2 regions of the Streptomyces sp. NPDC043867 genome follow, and region 2 is predicted to be linked to the other one. Evidence: predicted binding sites of a transcription regulator. Region 2 holds the regulator's gene; the other holds the start of a gene.
What was found. The regulator HrcA, encoded in region 2, represses chaperone genes, less so after heat shock. The targets are predictions, from matches to a motif close to TTNGCACTCNGNNNNNCNGAGTGCNAA.
Positions count from the first base shown of each region.

Region 1 (10,495 bases), on a different contig from region 2:
TCGCGCCACTCGGGGCGCTCCTCCAGCAGCTGCTCGTACGCCCGCAGGCCCCGCACGATGTTCTTCGACAGCTCGGTGCGGTCGACCCGTACGACCGTCCGGCGCGGGCCGCCCTCGGGGGACGTGCCGATCTGCTCCCGCAGCGCCGCCATCCGGTCGTCGACGTCCGCCTCGTGCGAGCGCGCGCGCAGGAAGTCCGCGTCCGCGCCCAGGCCGTGCACCCCGACCCGGGTGCCGCCGAGACCGCCGGCCAGGTCCTCGCAGCACGCGGTGAACGCGTCCGCCCAGCGACGGGTGAGGAAGCCCAGCCGGTCCGCGCCGAGCATCCCGCGCAGCACCTGCTGCGCGATGTCGTCGGGCAGCATCCGGAAGTAGTCGACCGGCGCCCACGGCGTGTGCGAGAAGTGCCCGATGCGCAGGTCGGGCCGCAGCTCACGGAGCATCCCGGGCACCAGCGTCAGGTGGTAGTCCTGCACGAGGACCGAGGCCCCCGTCGCCGCCGCCGAGGCCAGCGCGTCGGCGAAGGCCCGGTTGTACGTCTCGTACGACGCCCACTGGCGCCGGAACTCCGCGTCGAAGGCCGGCTCGAGCGGGGTCTGGTACAGCATGTGGTGGACGAACCACAGCACCGAGTTCGCGATGCCGTTGTACGCGTCCGTGTGCACCTGGGCGTCGATGTCGAGCATCCGCACGCCGTCCTCGCCGACGCCCCGCCGCACCGCCTCGCGGTCCCCGTCGCCGAGGGCCGCGCACACCCACAGGGCGCCCGCGTCCGGCCCGATCGCCGACAGTCCCGAGACCAGCCCGCCCCCGCCGCGCCGGGCGTGGAGCGAGCCGTCCTCGCGCAGCTCGTAGGAGACCGGGCCGCGGTTGGACGCGACAAGGATCTGGTGGTCACCGTGCGTGGAAGCCATAGACCTCAACCTAGCCCGGCTCGGAAACGCTCAAACGTACGGGCGGGCACCGCCTCGCCCTCGGCCGCCGGAGCACGTCATCCGGCGGCACTCGGCGGCACGCGGCGGTACCCGGTGTCCGGGCTCAGGCCACTCTGCGTGAGCGGTACTCGGCCAGCTCCGCCATCGGGGGCCGCTCCTGCGTGTCCACGGAGTGGGTGCGCGGCACGAAGCCGTCCTCGCCCCGCTCGAACTGGGTGAGGGCCGGGCGGACGAGGTGCCCGCGGGCGAGCCGGAGCTGGGCGGTGCGGTAGATCGCCGCCGCCATCCGGCCGAGTGCCTGCCCGTCCTGGTGGCGGTGCCTGCGCACCCCGACGTCGACCTGGGCGAGCGCGTCGAGACCCACCAGGTGCAGCGCGTCCACCAGCATGCCCAGCTCCACCCCGTACCCGACGGGGAACGGCAGCCGCTCCAGCAGGGACCGGCGCGCCGCGTACTCGCCGCCCAGCGGCTGGACGAAGCCCGCGAGCTGCGGCCAGTGCATGTTCAGGAGCGGACGCGCCATGAGCTCGGTCACCCGGCCGCCCTGGCCCGCGGCGGTTCTGCCGGAGGCGGACCCGTCGGACACGGTCAGCGGCCGGTCGTACATGGCCTTGACGAGGGCCACGCCCGGGTCGGTGAGCAGCGGGCCCACGATCCCCGTGACGAAGTCGGAGGAGAACTCGCGCAGGTCCGCGTCGACGAAGCAGACGATGTCCCCGCTCGTCACCAGCAGGGACCGCCACAGGACCTCGCCCTTGCCGGGGACGGGCGGGAGCCGCGGCAGGATGTCGTCCCGGTGCACCACGCGGGCGCCCGCCGCGGCGGCCACCTCGGAGGTGCGGTCGGACGAGCCCGAGTCGACGACGACGATCTCGTCGACGAGCGGGACCCGCAGCATCAGGTCGCGGCGGACGGCCGCGACTATCGCGCCGACGGTCTCCTCCTCGTTCAGGGCGGGCAGCACGACGCTGACCGTCGACCCCGTGGCGCGTTTGGCGGCCGTCAGCTGGTGGAGCGGACGGTCGGTCACGGACCAGGAGCGGGTGCTCAGCCAGCGCTCGACTTCTTCCAGCACGGTCCGGGCTCCTCACTGTCCGACCACACGCCCCGCCGGGGTGTGATCCATCTCGCGGTTCGGACGACTATCTCAACTGTCCTGGCCTTCGGTTACAGTCTTGAACAACGCGGATGACCATCGCATGTCCTGGCTCGGTCCCCGCGTCGCGACCAACAACTGAACACCGCTCATCCAGAGGGGCAGAGGGATACGGCCCGTTGAAGCCCCGGCAACCCTCCAGCCGGTCTCGTCCTGATCATCGCCGATCAGCGTCGCGAGGCTCCCGGCTAGGGAAGGTGCCAAATCCGTCTCACGGCGAAGTGCGCCGTGAGGAAGATGAGGAGAAAGGGCCTCGCCTCCATGGCTGCGCAGACAGTTGCAAGCACCACCGATTCTTCCACCGCCGCGGACTCCGTCGATCTCGGCCCCGCCGCGGCCCTCTCCTGCCGCGAATGCGGACACCGCGTGCCGCTCGGCCCGGTCTTCGCCTGCGAGGAGTGTTTCGGCCCGCTGGAGATCGCCTACGACTTCTCGGCGTACGACACCGAGGAACTCCGCAAGCGCATCGAAGCGGGCCCCGCGAACATCTGGCGCTACGCGCCGCTGCTGCCCGTCCCCGCGGACGTCGCCGACAAGCCGAACATCAACCCGGGCTGGACCAAGCTCGTGCGGGCCGACAACCTCGCGCGCGAACTGGGCGTCGACCCCGGCAAGCTCTTCGTCAAGGACGACTCGGGCAACCCGACGCACTCCTTCAAGGACCGCGTCGTCGCGCAGGCCCTGGAGGCCGCCCGCGCCTTCGGCTTCACCACGCTCTCCTGCTCCTCCACCGGCAACCTGGCGGGTGCCGTCGGCGCCGCCGCCGCCCGCGCCGGCTTCCGCTCCTGCGTGTTCATCCCGCACGACCTGGAGCAGGGCAAGATCGTCATGGCCGCGATCTACGGCGGCGAGCTCGTCGGCATCGAGGGCAACTACGACGACGTCAACCGCTTCTGCTCCGAGCTCATCGGCGACCCGGCAGGCGAGGGCTGGGGCTTCGTCAACGTCAACCTGCGGCCGTACTACGCGGAGGGCTCGAAGACCCTCGCGTACGAGATCTGCGAGCAGCTCGGCTGGCGGCTGCCGGACCAGCTGGTCGTGCCGATCGCCTCGGGCTCCCAGCTCACGAAGATCGACAAGGGGCTGCAGGAGCTGATCAGGCTCGGCCTCGTCGAGGACCGGCCGTACAGGATCTTCGGCGCCCAGGCCGAGGGCTGCTCGCCGGTGTCCGTGGCCTACAAGGCGGGACACGACGTCGTACGGCCGCAGAAGCCGAACACGATCGCCAAGTCCCTCGCCATCGGCAACCCGGCCGACGGGCCGTACGTCCTCGACATCGCGCGCCGGACCGGCGGTGCGGTGGAGGATGTCGACGACGAGCAGGTCGTCGACGCGATCAAGCTGCTGGCGCGGACGGAGGGCATCTTCGCCGAGACGGCGGGCGGCGTGACCGTGGGGGTCACGAAGAAGCTGATCGAGAGCGGCGTCCTGGACCCGACCCTGACGACGGTCGTCCTCAACACCGGTGACGGCCTCAAGACCCTCGACGCGGTGGCCGGCACCGGTCTGACCGCGACCATCCGCCCGAACCTGGACTCCTTCCGAGAGGCTGGCCTCGCATCATGAGCGTCAACGTTCGCATCCCCACCATCCTGCGCACCTACACGGGTGGCAAGGCCGAGGTCCCGGCGGAGGGCGCGACCCTCGCCGAGGTCATCTCGGACCTGGAGAAGAACCACACGGGCATCGCCGCGCGCGTCCTGGACGACCAGGGCAAGCTGCGCCGCTTCGTCAACGTGTACGTGGACGACGACGACGTGCGTTTCGAGCAGGGCCTCCAGACGGCGACGCCGGACGGCGCGGGCGTCTCGATCATCCCGGCCGTGGCCGGCGGCTGCTGACAACCAGGCTTCGAAAACCGGCTGTTCCCCCGGATTGCCCTCTCCGCAAGAGAAACGGAGGGGGCAATTCTGCATGGTTGAGCACGGTACAGTTGGGGAAGCTGCCGCGCTTTCCATGCCGGGCGCATATGAACGTTGATCCGGTGTCGGACAAGAAGCAGCCAATGTGCCCGGCTATTTCAAGCCTTTCATGGCGCTTACGTGGCCCGACTTGCCCTGAACGTGTGCGAGTCCTCCACATATTGCCGATCATGCGTGCCCGGATTTCTCGTCCGACTGACCTGTTGCAGACGGCAGTTGGACAGATACATTCAGCCGCGGTCGACGCGTTCCGGCGCACACCCCCAACCGTTGGGGGGTGAGGTCTGACCCGGATCCGCGAAGTGCGGATCTGTGCAAGGGCCAGTAATAGGGGAGTTAGGCATGGCTCAGGGCACCGTCAAGTGGTTCAACGCGGAGAAGGGGTACGGCTTCATCGCGGTCGACGGTGGTGCGGACGTCTTCGTGCACTACAGCGCGATTCAGATGGACGGCTACCGCACCCTTGAAGAGGGTCAGCGAGTGGAGTTCGAGATCTCGCAGGGCCAGAAGGGTCCGCAGGCGGACATGGTCAAACTCGCCGTCTGATCTCGGCGCGATCGGCCACCGACGCACGTATTCACTCACGTCGAGGGGCCCGTATCCCATCAGGGGTACGGGCCCCTCGGGCGTTCCCCGGCCCGGCCGGGGCGAGGTCCGCGGCGGGGCCTGCGGGAGGCCGGGACGGGTGCCGCGGCGGGGCGTGCGGGCGCGTGGGAGTGCTTCCGTCGGGGTCCGCGCGCCCCCTGGAAGGGGCTCACTGCGGGGGAGCGTCTTGCACTCTCGGGGGTCGAGTGCTAATCATTGGCGTTAGCACTCTGAAGGTGAGAGTGACAACGAAGGACCGGGTCGGCGAGGCCCGCAGGCCATGTGGGGCAAGGAACCACGAGGCAGGCAGGCCGTCCGTCGCGGGCGCCAGCGCGGTCCGGAGCAATCCACCCCAGTCCGGGAGGACCACTTCACATGGCCAAGATCATCGCGTTCGACGAGGAGGCACGGCGCGGTCTCGAGCGCGGGATGAACCAGCTCGCCGACGCCGTCAAGGTCACCCTTGGTCCCAAGGGTCGCAACGTCGTCCTCGAGAAGAAGTGGGGCGCCCCCACGATCACCAACGATGGTGTTTCCATCGCCAAGGAGATCGAGCTCGAGGACCCGTACGAAAAGATCGGCGCCGAGCTGGTCAAGGAAGTCGCGAAGAAGACGGACGACGTGGCCGGTGACGGCACGACGACCGCGACCGTCCTGGCCCAGGCGCTGGTCCGCGAGGGCCTGCGCAACGTCGCCGCCGGCGCCAACCCGATGGCTCTGAAGCGCGGTATCGAGAAGGCCGTCGAGGCCGTCTCCGGTGCCCTGCTGGAGCAGGCGAAGGATGTCGAGACCAAGGAGCAGATCGCTTCGACGGCCTCCATCTCCGCCGCCGACACCCAGATCGGCGAGCTCATCGCCGAGGCGATGGACAAGGTCGGCAAGGAAGGCGTCATCACGGTCGAGGAGTCCCAGACCTTCGGTCTGGAGCTCGAGCTCACCGAGGGCATGCGCTTCGACAAGGGCTACATCTCGGCGTACTTCGCCACCGACATGGAGCGTATGGAGGCCGTCCTCGACGACCCGTACATCCTGATCGCCAACTCGAAGATCAGCAACGTCAAGGACCTGCTGCCGCTCCTCGAGAAGGTCATGCAGTCGGGCAAGCCGCTGCTGATCATCGCCGAGGACGTCGAGGGCGAGGCCCTGTCGACCCTGGTCGTCAACAAGATCCGTGGCACCTTCAAGTCCGTCGCCGTCAAGGCCCCGGGCTTCGGTGACCGCCGCAAGGCCATGCTCGGCGACATCGCCATCCTCACGGGCGGCGAGGTCATCTCCGAGGAGGTCGGCCTCAAGCTGGAGAACGCGGGCATCGACCTGCTCGGCCGTGCCCGCAAGGTCGTCATCACCAAGGACGAGACCACGATCGTCGACGGCGCCGGCTCCGCCGACCAGGTCGCCGGCCGGGTCAACCAGATCCGCGCCGAGATCGAGAACTCCGACTCGGACTACGACCGCGAGAAGCTCCAGGAGCGTCTGGCGAAGCTGGCCGGCGGCGTGGCCGTCATCAAGGCCGGTGCCGCCACCGAGGTCGAGCTCAAGGAGCGCAAGCACCGCATCGAGGACGCCGTTCGCAACGCGAAGGCGGCCGTCGAGGAGGGCATCGTCGCCGGTGGTGGCGTGGCCCTGCTGCAGGCCTCCTCGGTCTTCGAGAAGCTGGAGCTGACGGGTGACGAGGCGACCGGCGCGAACGCCGTGAAGCTCGCCCTGGAGGCCCCGCTCAAGCAGATCGCCGTCAACGGCGGTCTCGAGGGCGGCGTCATCGTCGAGAAGGTCCGCAACCTGCCCGTCGGCCACGGCCTGAACGCCGCGACCGGTGAGTACGTGGACATGATCGCCGAGGGCATCATCGACCCGGCGAAGGTCACGCGCTCTGCCCTGCAGAACGCCGCGTCCATCGCCGCGCTGTTCCTCACCACCGAGGCCGTCATCGCCGACAAGCCCGAGAAGGCCGCCGCAGGCGGCGCCCCGGGTGGCATGCCGGGCGGTGACATGGACTTCTGATCCTCGCGGATCAGGCTCGTCCTTTCCGAGGGCGGCACCCCTTTTACGGGGGTGCCGCCCTCGGGCGTTTTCGGGGTCGGAGGCCGTTCCGTGGCCGGGATCACACCGAGGTGGGCCAGGGACCCGGAATGCCATGACGGGCGGGGCCGTTACCGGGAGGGTGGGTCGATGCACGTGCACATACCCACCGGAATGCCCCCGTCCTGACCTGCCGTCCAGAGGAGCCCCCACGTGAGCGCCGATTCCGCGTCCCGCGCAGCCGAGATCCTGTCCCGTCCCGTGTCCCTGAACGGTCTGACCGTCCCGAACCGGATCGTGATGGCACCGATGACCCGGCAGTTCTCGCCGGGCGGCGTCCCGGGGGAGGACGTGGTGGGCTACTACTCCCGGCGCGCCGCCGCGGGCGTGGGCCTCATCGTGACCGAGGGCACGTACGTCGGCCACGAGTCCGCGGGTCAGAGCGACAGCGTGCCGCGGTTCCACGGCGAGGAGCAGCTGGCCGGCTGGACGAAGGTCGCCGACGCCGTGCACGCGGCGGGCGGCACGATCGTGCCGCAGCTGTGGCACATCGGCATGGTGCGCCGGGCCGGTGAGCCGCCGTTCGCGGACGCCCCGCCGATGGGTCCCTCCGGCATCCACGCCGAGGGCGCCGAGCCCAAGGGCCGGGCCATGACCCAGCAGGACATCGACGACGTCGTCGAGGCGTTCGCGAAGGCCGCCGCGGAGGCGGAGCGCATCGGCTTCGACGGCGTGGAACTCCACGGCGCCCACGGTTACCTGCTCGACCAGTTCCTGTGGGCCGGCACCAACCGGCGCACCGACGCGTACGGCGGGGACCCGGTGGCCCGCGCGAAGTTCTCCGCGGAGATCGTGGCCGCGGTCCGCGCCGCCGTCTCGCCCGAGTTCCCGGTCCTCTTCCGCTACTCGCAGTGGAAGCAGCAGGACTACGACGCCCGGCTCGCCGAGACCCCGGAGGAGCTGGAGGCGATCCTCGCCCCGCTCGCGGCGGCCGGAGTCGACGCCTTCCACGCCTCCACGCGCCGCTACTGGGTGCCCGAGTTCGACGGCTCCGACCTCAACCTCGCCGGCTGGACGAAGAAGCTCACCGGCAGGCCCGCCATCACCGTCGGCTCGGTCGGCCTGGACGGCGAGTTCCTCAAGGCCTTCCAGGGCGAGGGCTCCTCCGTCCGGGGCATCGACGACCTGCTCGACCGGCTGGAGCGCGACGAGTTCGACCTCGTCGCGATCGGCCGCGCGCTGCTCCAGGACCCGGAGTGGGCGGCGAAGGTCCTGGCCGGCCGCTTCGACGAGCTGAAGGCGTACGACGCGGCGGCGCTGGGCACCCTCAGCTGAGCCGGCGCCGGGCGCCCTCAGCTTTCCGGGGCTAGGGCCTGTCGTTTGGATCAGGCTGGCTGTGACCGACGCTTTGTCCTGACCGACCCGAGCGGGGTCTGGCGCGTGCAGCTGCAAGGCGGAGGAGGGAGTCGACGCGGAGCGTCGGCGACCGACGACAACGCCGCAGATGTGCGTGCCAGACCCCGCGACGCCGGCATGATCCAAACGACAGGCCCTAGTGCCCGGGTCGGCTTTCCGGGTCTTGCGCCCGGGTCGGCTGAGCCCGGGCTAGCGCCCGGGCACCCCGGTCACAGGTTTCCCATCGGCTCGATGTCGATCTTGACCGGGGTGCCCCAGATGCGCAGCACCTCGTAGTCGGTGAACTCGTGGACCAGGCGGTAGGCCATGCCGGGCCGGGGGGACCTGCGCTCGGCGGCGAGGTAGCGCTCGGCCTCGTGCCGGTCGCGGCGGGGAGTGCCGCAGAGCTGCCACGCCTGGCCGTTCCACACCTCGGGCAACCAGCGCTGCTGCGGCTCGGGCCGGTCGGCGCGGACGCCGTAGCGGGACTGCGTGCGGTCGGGGGACTCGCCGGGGCCGGTGGGGCGGCCGTGGGCGTAGGCGCCGTTGACCTCGGAGCGGCGGGCGGCGCGGCGCCGGGTCTCGCACAGCAGGCACAGGTCGACGGCGCCCTTGTCGACGGGGCCGGTCGGGTGCTCGGCGCAGCGCGTCGTCGGCACCGCCGTCGTGACCGTGTCCTCGAGCAGGTCCAGGGCCCGCTTCAGATCGGCCTTGACCTCGTGCAGCTTCGCGTCGGGACTGTCGGCGCCGAGGGCGTCGCCGTGCTCGCCGAGCAGGCGCAGGGCGCGGCCGAGAGCGGTCAGCTGTGCGTGGTTCATGGGCGTGCGGTGTCCCTCCCCGGGCGGAGTGCTGTCCTACGCAGAATCGCACACGCCGCCGAACCGGTGGTCCGGCCCGCGGCTCACCGCGGGGAGGCGGCCGCGGTCACCGCGGCGTCGTCGGGCCGCTCGACGGCGCCGAGCCCGAAGAAGTAGGTCGCGCCGAAGCCGACCAGATAGCCGGTGAGGAGGCCGCCCGCGTAGATCGCGGCGGTCAGGGTCAGGCTCCGGTTGCCGGACAGGAGCGGGAACAGGGCCCAGCCGGAGGGGCCGATGGCCGTCGAGCCGACCCGGTCGCCGAGCATCGAGAAGAACCCGACGAAGGCGCCGCCGGCCGCGCCGCCCGCGCAGGCGGTCACGAACGGCCGGCCGAGGGGCAGCGAGACGCCGTAGACGAGCGGCTCGCCCACGCCCAGCAGGCCCGCCGGGAGCGCCGACCTGATCGTGGTGCGCAGCGTCCGGTCATGGCGCAGCCGGACGTAGACCGCGAGGGCCGCGCCGACCTGGCCCGCGCCCGCCATCGCGAGGATGGGCAGCAGGACGGTGTAGCCCTGCTGGTCGATGAGGGTGGTGTGGATGGGGATCAGCGCCTGGTGCAGGCCGAGCATGACCAGCGGCAGGAACAGGCCGCCCAGGACCAGCCCGGCGAAGGCGCCGGTGCGGCCGAGCAGCCAGTCGGCCGCGGTGCCGATCGCCGAGGAGACCTCTCCGGCCGCGTACATCAGGCCGTAGATCGTGACCAGGCCGGCCACGAGCACGGTGACGGTCGGGGTCAGCAGGACATCGAGGGCGTCCGGGACCCGGCCGCGGCACCACTTCTCGACGTACGTCGCGAGCAGGGCCGCGGCCAGCGCTCCGAGGACGCCGCCCTGGCCCGGGGAGAGCGTCGTGCCGAAGACCGTCACCTTCGCGACTCCCGCGTGGACGACGATCGCGGCGGCCGCGCCGCCGAGGACCGGGGTGCCGCCGAACTCCTTCGCGGTGTTGAGGCCGACGAAGACGGCGAGCAGCGCCATGAAGCCGGAGGCGACGGCGGTGAGGGCGGGCGTGAGGGAGGCGAGCAGTCCCAGGTTCACCAGCAGGCCGTTGAGGCCCGCGATGATGCCGCAGCCGATCAGGGCCGGGATCAGCGGGACGAAGATGTTCGCGACGCGGCGCAGCAGGAGCCTGAGCGGAGTCGCGTTGCGCTCCCGCCGGGCGGCCCGCAGTGCCGCGCCCCGGCTCTCCAGGGTGCCGGCGGCCGTGACGCTCGCGGCGACGAGTGACTCGAACTCCGGGGTGACGCGGGCGACCGCGCCCGGGCCGAGCACGATCTGGTACGTGTCGTCGTCCACGACGCCCAGGACGGCGGGCAGTGCCCGCAGCGCGTCCTCCCGCACCAGGGTCCGGTCCCGCAGACCGAGACGCAGACGGGTCATGCAGTGGGCCACGGACGTGACGTTCGCCGCGCCCCCGACAAGGGGGAGGAGCGCGGCGGCGGTGGCGCGGGCGGTGGCTTCAGAGCTCATGCGGGGCCTTGCTGTGCGGGGGTGCGACGCCTGGCGCCCATGGTGCCGCCCGCACGGGGGCCCGCCGCCGCGGCGCGCGGACGGCGGGAGGAGGACTCCGGAGCCTTCTGGGGCTGCGCGCCGGGCACTCCGCCCCGGACCGGGGTCCGGGAGCGCG
Region 1 is NZ_JBWKDS010000021.1:16,366-26,860, reverse strand. Features, by position in the region: gene AC069T_RS21355 (alpha,alpha-trehalose-phosphate synthase (UDP-forming)) at 1-914, opposite strand, end outside; gene AC069T_RS21350 (glucosyl-3-phosphoglycerate synthase) at 1,039-2,010, opposite strand; SAM riboswitch class I at 2,178-2,335, shown strand; gene thrC (threonine synthase) at 2,353-3,657, shown strand; gene AC069T_RS21340 (MoaD/ThiS family protein) at 3,654-3,932, shown strand; gene AC069T_RS21335 (cold-shock protein) at 4,356-4,559, shown strand; gene groL (chaperonin GroEL) at 4,974-6,599, shown strand; gene AC069T_RS21325 (NADH:flavin oxidoreductase) at 6,831-7,952, shown strand; gene AC069T_RS21320 (hypothetical protein) at 8,243-8,830, opposite strand; gene AC069T_RS21315 (PTS transporter subunit EIIC) at 8,914-10,338, opposite strand.
Region 1: groL (chaperonin GroEL) is a predicted target of HrcA. The motif match lies at 4,785-4,811, and genes of this name have one in related genera.

Region 2 (10,495 bases):
GCGCCGTCAGCGGCCGTTGAACGCGTCCTTCAGCCGCGAGAACAGTCCCTGCTGGCCCGGCTGGAACTGCCCCGTGGGCCGCTCCTCACCGCGCAGCTTCGCCAGTTCCCGCAGCAGGCGCTCCTGCTCCGCGTCCAGCTTGGACGGGGTCATGACCTCGACGTGGACGATCAGGTCGCCCCGGCCGCCGCCGCGCAGATGCGTGACACCCCGGGCGTGCAGCGGGATCGACTGGCCGGACTGGGTGCCCGGGCGGATGTCGACCTCCTCCAGGCCGTCCAGCGTCTCCAGCGGCACCTTCGTGCCGAGGGACGCCGCCGTCATCGGGAGGGTGACCGTGCAGTGCAGGTCGTCGCCCCGGCGCTGGAACTGCGCGTGCGGCAACTCGTGGATCTCCACGTACAGGTCGCCGGCGGGGCCGCCGCCGGGGCCGACCTCGCCCTCGCCCGCGAGCTGGATCCGCGTGCCGTTGTCGACACCGGCCGGGATCTTCACGGTCAGGGTCCGGCGCGAGCGCACCCGCCCGTCGCCCGCGCACTCCGGGCACGGCGTCGGCACCACCGTGCCGAAGCCCTGGCACTGGGGGCAGGGGCGGGACGTCATGACCTGGCCCAGGAAGGACCGCGTGACCTGGGACACCTCGCCGCGACCGCGGCACATGTCACAGGTCTGCGCGGAGGTCCCGGGGGCCGCGCCCTCGCCGCTGCACGTGGTGCACACCACGGCCGTGTCGACCTGGATGTCCTTGGTCGTGCCGAAGGCCGCCTCGTCGAGGTCGATCTCCAGCCGGATCATGGCGTCCTGGCCCCGGCGCGTACGCGACCGCGGGCCGCGCTGCGACGCCGTGCCGAAGAACGCGTCCATGATGTCCGAGAAGTTCCCGAAGCCGCCGGCGCCGAAGCCGCCCGCGCCCGCGCCGCCGCTCTGCGAGAGCGGGTCGCCGCCGAGGTCGTAGACCTGCTTCTTCTGCGGGTCCGACAACACCTCGTAGGCGGCGTTGATCTCCTTGAAGCGCTCCTGCGTCTTCGGATCGGGATTGACGTCCGGATGCAGCTCGCGGGCGAGCCTCCGGAACGCCTTCTTGATCTCGTCCTGGGAAGCGTCGCGGCGCACGCCGAGTACGGCGTAGTAGTCCGTGGCCACCTACGACTCCGCCAGGATCTGTCCGACGTACCGTGCCACTGCGCGTACCGCTCCCATCGTTCCCGGGTAATCCATGCGGGTCGGTCCGACCACGCCGAGTTTTGCGACTGCCTCGCCGCCCGAACCGTAGCCGACCGAGACCACGGACGTGGAGTTGAGTCCCTCGTGGACGTTCTCGCGACCGATCCGTACGGTCATGCCCGAATCCGTCGACTCCCCCAGCAGCTTCAGAAGCACGACCTGCTCCTCGAGGGCTTCGAGAACCGGCCGGATCGTGAGGGGGAAGTCATGTCCGAAGCGGGTGAGATTGGCGGTGCCGCCGATCATCAACCGCTCCTCGTTCTCCTCGACGAGCGCCTCCAGCAGCGTGGAGAGCACCGTCGAGACCGTACCGCGGTCCTCGGTCTCGAAGGCCTCCGGCAGATCCTGCACCAACTGCGGGACATCCGCGAAACGGCGGCCCGCGACCCGGCTGTTGAGCCGGGCCCGCAGATCCGCCAGGGACGTCTCACCGAAGGGCGCCGGACAGTCGATCATGCGCTGCTCGACCCGGCCGGTGTCCGTGATGAGCACCAGCATCACGCGGGCCGGGGCCAGCGAGAGCAGCTCCACGTGCCGCACCGTCGAGCGCGTGAGCGAGGGGTACTGGACGACGGCGACCTGCCGGGTGAGCTGCGCGAGCAGCCGCACCGTGCGCCCCACGACGTCGTCGAGGTCGACGGCGCCGTCGAGGAAGTTCTGGATGGCGCGGCGCTCGGGCGCGGTCATCGGCTTGACGCCGGCGAGCTTGTCGACGAAGAGGCGGTAGCCCTTGTCGGTGGGGATGCGCCCGGCGCTGGTGTGCGGCTGGGCGATGTACCCCTCGTCCTCCAGGGCTGCCATGTCGTTGCGGACGGTGGCCGGGGAGACCCCCAGCCGGTGGCGCTCGGTCAGCGCCTTGGAGCCGACCGGCTCCTCCGTCCCGACGTAGTCCTGGACGATGGCGCGCAGTACCTCGAGCCTGCGTTCACTGAGCATCGCGCACACCTCCAGATGTCGGCACCGTGGTCGTCGCGGCCTTCTTCCTGGCACTCAGCGCGTGCGAGTGCCAGCGTTCCCCGGCTCAGTGTACGGCGGGGAGGTACGACCCCGGCAAGGGCGGGCCCGTGACGCCCTCGCCGCGGGCGGGGACGTGTCCCGCCATGTCGCGCCGTCGTACCCCGTTGCCGCTAGCGTCGCCGTGTGAAGGTGACTTGGGAAGAGGCGGGGTGGGAGCAGCTAGCCCCGCGGGTCGGACGGTGCCGCCTGCCGGGCTGGGACTGCACCACGGGGCTCGTGGTCGGCGAAGGTGCCGCGCTCCTGATCGACGCGGGGTCGAGCCTGGCGGAGGGCGCGCGGCTGCGGGCCGAGACCGGGCGGCTCCTCGGCACCCGGCTGCGTGTGACACACCTCGCACTCACCCATCCCCACTTCGACCACGTCCTCGGCGCCGCCGCCTTCTCCGGAGTGGAGGTGTTCGGCGCGGTGGGCCTGGACACGGTCCTCGACCACGGCCGCGAGGAACTGCGCGCGGACGCCGTGCGCAACGGTCTGGACCCGCGCGACGCGGCCGAGGCGGCGGATCTGCTCGTCCGCCCCCGCCACCTCGTGTCCGGCGAGTGGACCCTCGGGCTGGGCGGCGGGGCGCAGGTCCTGCTGGCGAACGTGGGTCCCGGCCACACCGCGCACGACCTGGCGGTGCTCGTACCGGGAGCGGGCGGCCCGGAGGTCGTCTTCTGCGGCGACCTGGTGGAGGAGTCGGGTGAGCCCCAGGCCGGCCCGGACGCCGTTCCGTCCCACTGGCCGGCGGCGCTGGACCGGCTGCTGGACCTCGGGGGCGAGGACGCCGTGTACGTGCCGGGGCACGGGGCCGCGGTCGACGCGGCGTTCGTCCGGGCCCAGCGGGACGCGCTGGCCGCCCGCTTCGGCGTGTCGTAGGCGCGGCCGGGGGCTCCGGCGCTCGACTTCTCCTATCGTCATCCGAATGCGCCAGTACTCTCCGGACCTGACCCCGCCGTGGAAGAAGCCCAAGCCCGTGCCGGAGGTCCCGGCCGATCCCGGTCTGGTGGTGGAGGAGCCCGGCACCGGTTTCTGCGGTGCCGTGATCCGCTGCGAGGCGGGCACGGTGACGCTGGAGGACCGCTTCGGCAAGCACCGGGTGTTCCCGCTGGAGCCGCGGGGCTTCCTGCTGGAGGGCAGGGTGGTCACCCTGGTCCGGCCGGCCGCCGGACCGGCCCGCCCCAGCCGCACCGCCTCCGGTTCGGTCGCCGTGCCCGGCGCCCGCGCCCGCGTGGCCCGGGCCGGCCGCATCTACGTCGAGGGCCGGCACGACGCCGAGCTCGTGGAGCGGGTGTGGGGCGACGACCTGCGCATCGAGGGCGTCGTCGTCGAGTACCTGGAGGGCGTCGACGACCTGCCGTCCGTCGTCGAGGAGTTCGGTCCCGGACCGGACGCCCGGCTCGGCGTCCTCGTCGACCACCTGGTCCCCGGCTCGAAGGAGTTCCGGATCGCGGAGGCGGTCACCAGCGAGCACGCGCTCGTGGTGGGCCATCCGTACATCGACATCTGGGAGGCCGTGAAGCCGTCCTCGGTCGGCATCCCCGCGTGGCCCCGGGTCCCGCGCGGCCAGGACTGGAAGACCGGCGTCTGCCGGGCCCTGGGCTGGCCGGAGAACACCGGCGCGGCCTGGCAGCACATCCTGTCCCGGGTCCGCTCCTACAAGGACCTGGAGCCGGAACTCCTCGGCCGCGTGGAAGAACTCATCGACTTCGTCACGGCCCCGGAGTAGCCCCGCGACAGCGGAGGACATTTCAGCCCGTCCGGCGTTTCGAGGACGAGCGCGACACCGCGGCCCCCGGGGCGGGCCGAGGCTGGGATTTCAGCCCGTCCGGCGTTTCGAGGACGAGCGCGACACCGCGGCCCCCGGGGCAGGCCGAGGCAGGGATTTCAGCCCGTCCGGCGTTTGAGGACGAGGCCGTCAGGCCGATACGGGGGTCCGGGGGCAGCGCCCCCGGGTCAGTCCACCAGGTCGCGGACCACCGCGTCCGCGAGCAACCGCCCCCGCAGGGTGAGCACAGCCCGCCCGCCCCCGTACGGCCCGCTCTCGAGCAGCCCACCCGCCAGCGCGCGCCGAGCCGCGGCCAGCCCGTCCGGCCGCAGCAGCGCCAGCGGACAGCCCTCCCGCAGCCGCAGCTCCAGCAGGATCCGCTCGACCCGGCGGTCCTCCGCGGACAGCAGCTCACGCCCCGCCCCGGGCGACCTCCCCGCGGCCAGCGCCCCGGCGTACGCGCCGGGATGCTTCACGTTCCACCAGCGCACCCCGCCCACATGGCTGTGGGCCCCGGGTCCCGCGCCCCACCAGTCGGCGCCGCGCCAGTACAGCTCGTTGTGCAGGCAGCGCCCCGCGTCGGACGTAGCCCAGTTCGAGACCTCGTACCAGTCGAAACCGGCTGCCGAGAGCACCTCGTCGGCGATGAGATACCGGTCCGCGTGGACATCGTCGTCCGTCATGGGGACCTCCCCGCGACGGATGCGGCGGGCCAGCTGGGTGCCCTCCTCGACGATCAGCGCGTACGCCGAGACGTGGTCGGGTGCCGCCCCGAGGGCCGCGTCGAGCGAGGCCCGCCAGTCGTCGTCGGTCTCCCCCGGGGTGCCGTAGATCAGGTCGAGGTTCACGTGGTCGAAGCCCGCCGCGCGCGCCTCGGCGACGCAGGCCTCGGGCCGGCCGGGCGTGTGCGTGCGGTCGAGCACCTTCAGGACGTGCTGCCGGGCGCTCTGCATGCCGAAGGAGATCCGGTTGAAGCCGCCGGCGCGCAGGGTGGCGAGGTAGGCGGGGTCGACCGACTCGGGGTTCGCCTCCGTGGTGATCTCCGCGTCGTCCGCGAGCCCGAACTCGTCGCGGATCGCGCCCAGCATCCGTACGAGATCGTCGGCGGCCAGCAGCGTGGGCGTCCCGCCGCCGACGAAGACCGTGCGGACGGGGCGCGGGTCGTCGCCGAGCACCTTGCGCGCCAGCCGGACCTCGTCGGTCAGGGTCGACGCGTAGTTGTCGCGGGAGGCGAGCACGCCTCCGCTGCCCCGCAACTCGGTGGCCGTGTAGGTGTTGAAGTCGCAGTAGCCGCAGCGGGTCGCGCAGTACGGGACGTGGAGGTAGAACCCGAGAGCGCGCTCGGCGGCCCCGGCGAGGGCGTGCGCGGGCAGCGCCCCGTCGTCGGGGACGGGCTCACCGTCGGGGAGTGCGGAAGGCATGTCCTCCATTGTCCAGCACGCCGGCCGCGCCTCGTCCGCGTGCGCGGGCCCGGACGTCTCCGGACCCGCCACACCGGGGGCTACGCCTCGCGCGAGCCCGCGTACATCTCGTCGATGAGGTGCTTGTACTCCCGCTCGACGACCGGACGCTTCAGCTTCAGGCTCGGGGTGATCTCCCCGTGCTCGACGTCCAGGTCGCGCGGCAGCAGACGGAACTTCTTGATGGTCTGCCAGCGCTGGAGACCGTCGTTGAGCTCCTTCACGTAGCCCTCGACCATCGCGACCGTCACCGGGGCCGCGACGACCTCGGCGTACGACTTGCCCTCCAGCCCGTTCTCCTTCGCCCAGTCCAGGATCGACGGCTCGTCGAGGGCGATGAGCGCGGTGCAGAAGTTCCGGTCGGCTCCGTGCACGAGGATGTTGGAGACGTACGGGCACACGGCCTTGAACTGGCCCTCGACCTCGGCGGGCGCGATGTACTTGCCGCCGGACGTCTTGATGAGGTCCTTCTTGCGGTCGGTGATCCGCAGGTACCCGTCCGGGGACAGCTCGCCGATGTCGCCGGTGTGGAACCAGCCGTCGGACTCCAGTACCTCGGCGGTCTTCTCGGGCAGCCGGTGGTAGCCCTCCATGATGCCGGGGCCGCGCAGCAGGATCTCGCCGTCGTCCGCGATGCGCACCTCGGTGCCGGGCAGCGGCTTGCCGACGGTGCCGGTGCGGTAGGCCTCACCGGGGTTCACGAAGGAGGCCGCGGAGGACTCGGTGAGGCCGTAGCCCTCCAGGATGTGGATGCCGGCGCCGGCGAAGAAGTAGCCGATCTCCGGGGCGAGCGCGGCGCTGCCGGAGACGCAGGCGCGCAGGTTGCCGCCGAAGGCCTCGCGGATCTTGGCGAAGACGAGCCTGTCGGCGACCTTGTGCTTGGCGCCCAGAGCGAGCGGGACGGAGGCGACACCGGTGCGCCGGAAGTTGTCCTGGCTGACCTTCGCGTACTCGCGGGCGACCTCGGCCGCCCACTGGAAGATCTTGTACTTGGCGCCGCCGCCGGCCCGCGCCTTGGCCGCGACCCCGTTGTAGACCTTCTCGAAGATGCGCGGCACGGCCGCCATGTACGTCGGCTGCACCACCGGCAGATTCTCGATGATCTTGTCCACCCGGCCGTCGACGGCGGTGACGTGGCCGACCTCGATCTGGCCGGAGGTGAGCACCTTGCCGAAGACGTGCGCGAGCGGCAGCCACAGGTACTGCACGTCGTCGCTGGTGATCAGCCCGGTGGCCACGGTCGCCTTGGCCATGTACGACCAGTTGTCGTGCGGCAGCCGGACGCCCTTGGGACGGCCGGTGGTGCCCGAGGTGTAGATCAGCGTGGCGAGCTGGCCGGGGGTGATCGCACCGACCTTCTTCGTGATCAGGTCGGGGTTCTTCTCCAGGTACGCGGCGCCGCGCGCCTCCAGCTCGGCGAGCGACAGCACCCAGTCGCCCTCGTCCTCGGAGGTGTCCACACCGGTGGGGTCGATCACCACGACATGGGCCAGCTCGGGCAGCTCAGCCCGCTTGGCACGCGCCTTGACGACCTGCGCGGCGTCCTCCGCGATCAGGACCCTGCTCTCCGAGTCGGACAGGATGAACGCGGACTCCTCCGCGTTCGTCTGCGGATACACGGTCGTCGTGGCCGCGCCCGCGCACATGATGCCGAGGTCGGCGAGGATCCACTCGACCCGGGTCGAGGAGGCGAGCGCGACGCGCTGCTCCGGCTGCAACCCCAGCTCGATCAGGCCGGCCGCGATGGCGTAGACCCGCTCGGCCGCCTGCGCCCAGCTCAGCGACTTCCATTCGTCCGGCCCCCCGCCGGCGGCCGATGGCACGGGGTAGCGATAGGCCTCGGCGTCGGGCGTGGCCGCCACGCGCTCCAGGAAGACCGCCGCCACGGAGGGCGGACGGTTCTCGATCAGGGTCTGTGTGTCGCTCACGACATCCTCCGGGGCCCGCGACAGTGCGTGCGACTGGCTCGGTCGACTGCTGTGCGGCTGGCTGGTTGCGGCTGTGTTGTCGTCACTCACGGCGCCTTGTTTAACTCGTGAGTAACTACCGAGCAGAGATCAGAGTAAGGCCCGACCGGCCGGTACGTAAGGGGCAGCGGCCTGTCACTTCCTACAGAGAGCAACCGGCCGCATGCGCAAGGGGGCCCGCCCCGCACACGCGGAACAGGCCCCCTGCACCCGGTCCGTTTCCGGGCTTTGTCCCTGTTTGGACAGCTGCTTCTCGGCCGTACGGGCTACTTCTTGGCCTTGCCCGAGCCGGCGTTCTCGTCACTGGAGAGCACGGCGATGAAGGCCTCCTGCGGAACCTCCACGGATCCCACCATCTTCATCCGCTTCTTGCCCTCCTTCTGCTTCTCCAGCAGCTTCCGCTTCCGGGAGATGTCACCGCCGTAGCACTTGGCGAGGACGTCCTTGCGGATGGCGCGGATGGTCTCGCGGGCGATGACCCGCGAACCGATGGCGGCCTGGACGGGGATCTCGAAGGCCTGGCGCGGGATCAGCTCGCGCAGCTTGGCGACGAGGCGTACTCCGTACGCGTAGGCCGCGTCCCGGTGCGTGACGGCGGAGAAGGCGTCGACGCGGTCGCCGTGGAGCAGGATGTCGACCTTCACCAGCTGGGCGTCCTGCTCGCCGGTGGGCTCGTAGTCCAGGGACGCGTAGCCGCGGGTCTTGGACTTCAGGTTGTCGAAGAAGTCGAAGACGATCTCGGCGAGGGGAAGCGTGTAGCGGATCTCGACGCGGTCCTCGGAGAGGTAGTCCATCCCGAGAAGGGTGCCGCGACGGGTCTGGCAGAGCTCCATGATCGAGCCGATGAACTCACTGGGAGCGAGGATCGTGGCCCGGACGACCGGCTCGAAGACCTTGTCGATCTTGCCCTCGGGGAACTCGCTCGGGTTGGTGACCGTGTGCTCCTTCCCGTCCTCCATGATCACGCGGTAGACCACGTTGGGCGCGGTGGCGATGAGTTCGAGGTTGAACTCGCGCTCCAGGCGCTCACGGATGACGTCGAGGTGCAGCAGGCCGAGGAAGCCGACGCGGAAGCCGAAACCGAGGGCCGCGGAGGTCTCGGGCTCGTAGACCAGGGCCGCGTCGTTGAGCTGGAGCTTGTCCAGCGCCTCACGGAGGTCGGGGTAGTCCGAGCCGTCCAGGGGATAGAGGCCGGAGAAGACCATCGGCTTGGGGTCCTTGTACCCGCCGAGGGCTTCGGTGGCGCCCTTCTCCTTGCTGGTGATCGTGTCACCGACCTTGGACTGACGGACGTCCTTCACGCCGGTGATGATGTAGCCCACCTCGCCGACGCCGATGCCGTCGGCCGGGGTCATCTCGGGGGACGAGACGCCGATCTCCAGCAGCTCGTGCGTGGCGCCGGTCGACATCATCTTGATGCGCTCGCGCTTGTTGAGCTGGCCGTCGATGACACGGACGTACGTGACCACGCCACGGTAGGAGTCATAGACCGAGTCGAAGATCATCGCCCGGGCGGGCGCGTCCGCGACGCCGACCGGGGCCGGGACGTCACGGACCACCCGGTCCAGCAGCGCGTCCACGCCGACGCCGGTCTTCGCCGAGACCTTGAGCACGTCCTCGGGCTGGCAGCCGATGAGATTGGCCAGCTCCTCGGAGAACTTCTCGGGCTGGGCGGCCGGCAGGTCGATCTTGTTCAGCACCGGGACGATGGTGAGGTCGTTCTCCATCGCCAGGTAGAGGTTGGCGAGGGTCTGCGCCTCGATGCCCTGGGCCGCGTCGACCAGGAGGACCGTGCCCTCACAGGCGGCGAGGGACCGCGAGACCTCATACGTGAAGTCGACGTGCCCGGGGGTGTCGATCATGTTGAGGATGTGGGTCCTGCCCGGGTCCTCGGTGGGCGCCCAGGGCAGCCGGACCGCCTGGGACTTGATCGTGATGCCGCGCTCGCGCTCGATGTCCATCCGGTCGAGGTACTGAGCACGCATCTGACGCTGCTCGACCACCCCGGTCAGCTGGAGCATCCGGTCGGCGAGCGTGGACTTGCCGTGGTCGATGTGCGCGATGATGCAGAAATTGCGGATCAGAGCCGGGGCGGTACGGCTCGGCTCGGGCACATGGTTAGGGGTCGCGGGCACGCAGGGTCCTGTCTCTTGAGGCGCCTGTCGCCTCGGGTCGGATCGATACGTAGGCTCCATGGTCCCACGGGCGGGGAGCTGCGACCGGTTTGGGCCGCTCCTGGGACGACTGGTAGCCTGGGTGGCTGTGTCTCATGCCCTCTCTGCACGAGGCACAGACGGCTCCTCCGGTTCACCGGCGGGGTATCGGCTTCGCCGGGCGACCGGCGGGGCAGCAGCTCCGCCGGTTCACCGGTGGGCTACTCGAAGATCAATCACCGGCGCGTGAGGCCTGCCCTCGCGCGCCTGAACCTGAAAAGGCTCATTCGTGGCGAACATCAAGTCCCAGATCAAGCGGATCAAGACCAACGAGAAGGCTCGGCTGCGCAACAAGGCCGTCAAGTCCTCCCTGAAGACCGCGATCCGCAAGGCCCGCGAGGCCGCTGCCGCGGGTGACGTCGAGAAGGCCACCGAGTACACGCGCGACGCGTCGCGCGCGCTCGACAAGGCCGTCTCGAAGGGCGTCATCCACAAGAACCAGGCCGCCAACAAGAAGTCGGCGCTTGCTTCCAAGGTCGCTTCCCTCAAGGGCTGAGTCGGCTGAGCCCATCCGGGCTCATCCCCTGACTTGACCGTCGGCTGGACCCGAGCGGGCCCTCTCTCTCCGCTCCCAACCCGACACCCCCGGACCCACGCGCGACCTGCGTTCGCCACGCGGGCGTGGATCCACAGAGCTTGCTTCGAAGGCCCCGGTCACCTCTCCTTCCCCAGGAGGGGAGACCGGGGCCTTCGGTTGTGTCACGGGAGGGACGCGCCGGGGCCTTGGGGTGCGGAGGGGCGTGTTGGGGGGCTGGGGGTGTGCTGGGGGGCTGGGGGTGTGCTGGGGGGCTGTGGGGGCGGGATTTCGGCCCGGTCGACGGCTCTGTCTTTCCGCCCGGTCGACGGCTCGGTCTTTCGGCCGGTCGA
Region 2 is NZ_JBWKDS010000026.1:724-11,218, reverse strand. Features, by position in the region: gene dnaJ (molecular chaperone DnaJ) at 7-1,143, opposite strand; gene hrcA (heat-inducible transcriptional repressor HrcA) at 1,144-2,160, opposite strand; gene AC069T_RS24510 (MBL fold metallo-hydrolase) at 2,365-3,099, shown strand; gene AC069T_RS24505 (DUF3097 domain-containing protein) at 3,146-3,949, shown strand; gene hemW (radical SAM family heme chaperone HemW) at 4,177-5,409, opposite strand; gene AC069T_RS24495 (AMP-dependent synthetase/ligase) at 5,490-7,376, opposite strand; gene lepA (translation elongation factor 4) at 7,682-9,550, opposite strand; gene rpsT (30S ribosomal protein S20) at 9,858-10,124, shown strand.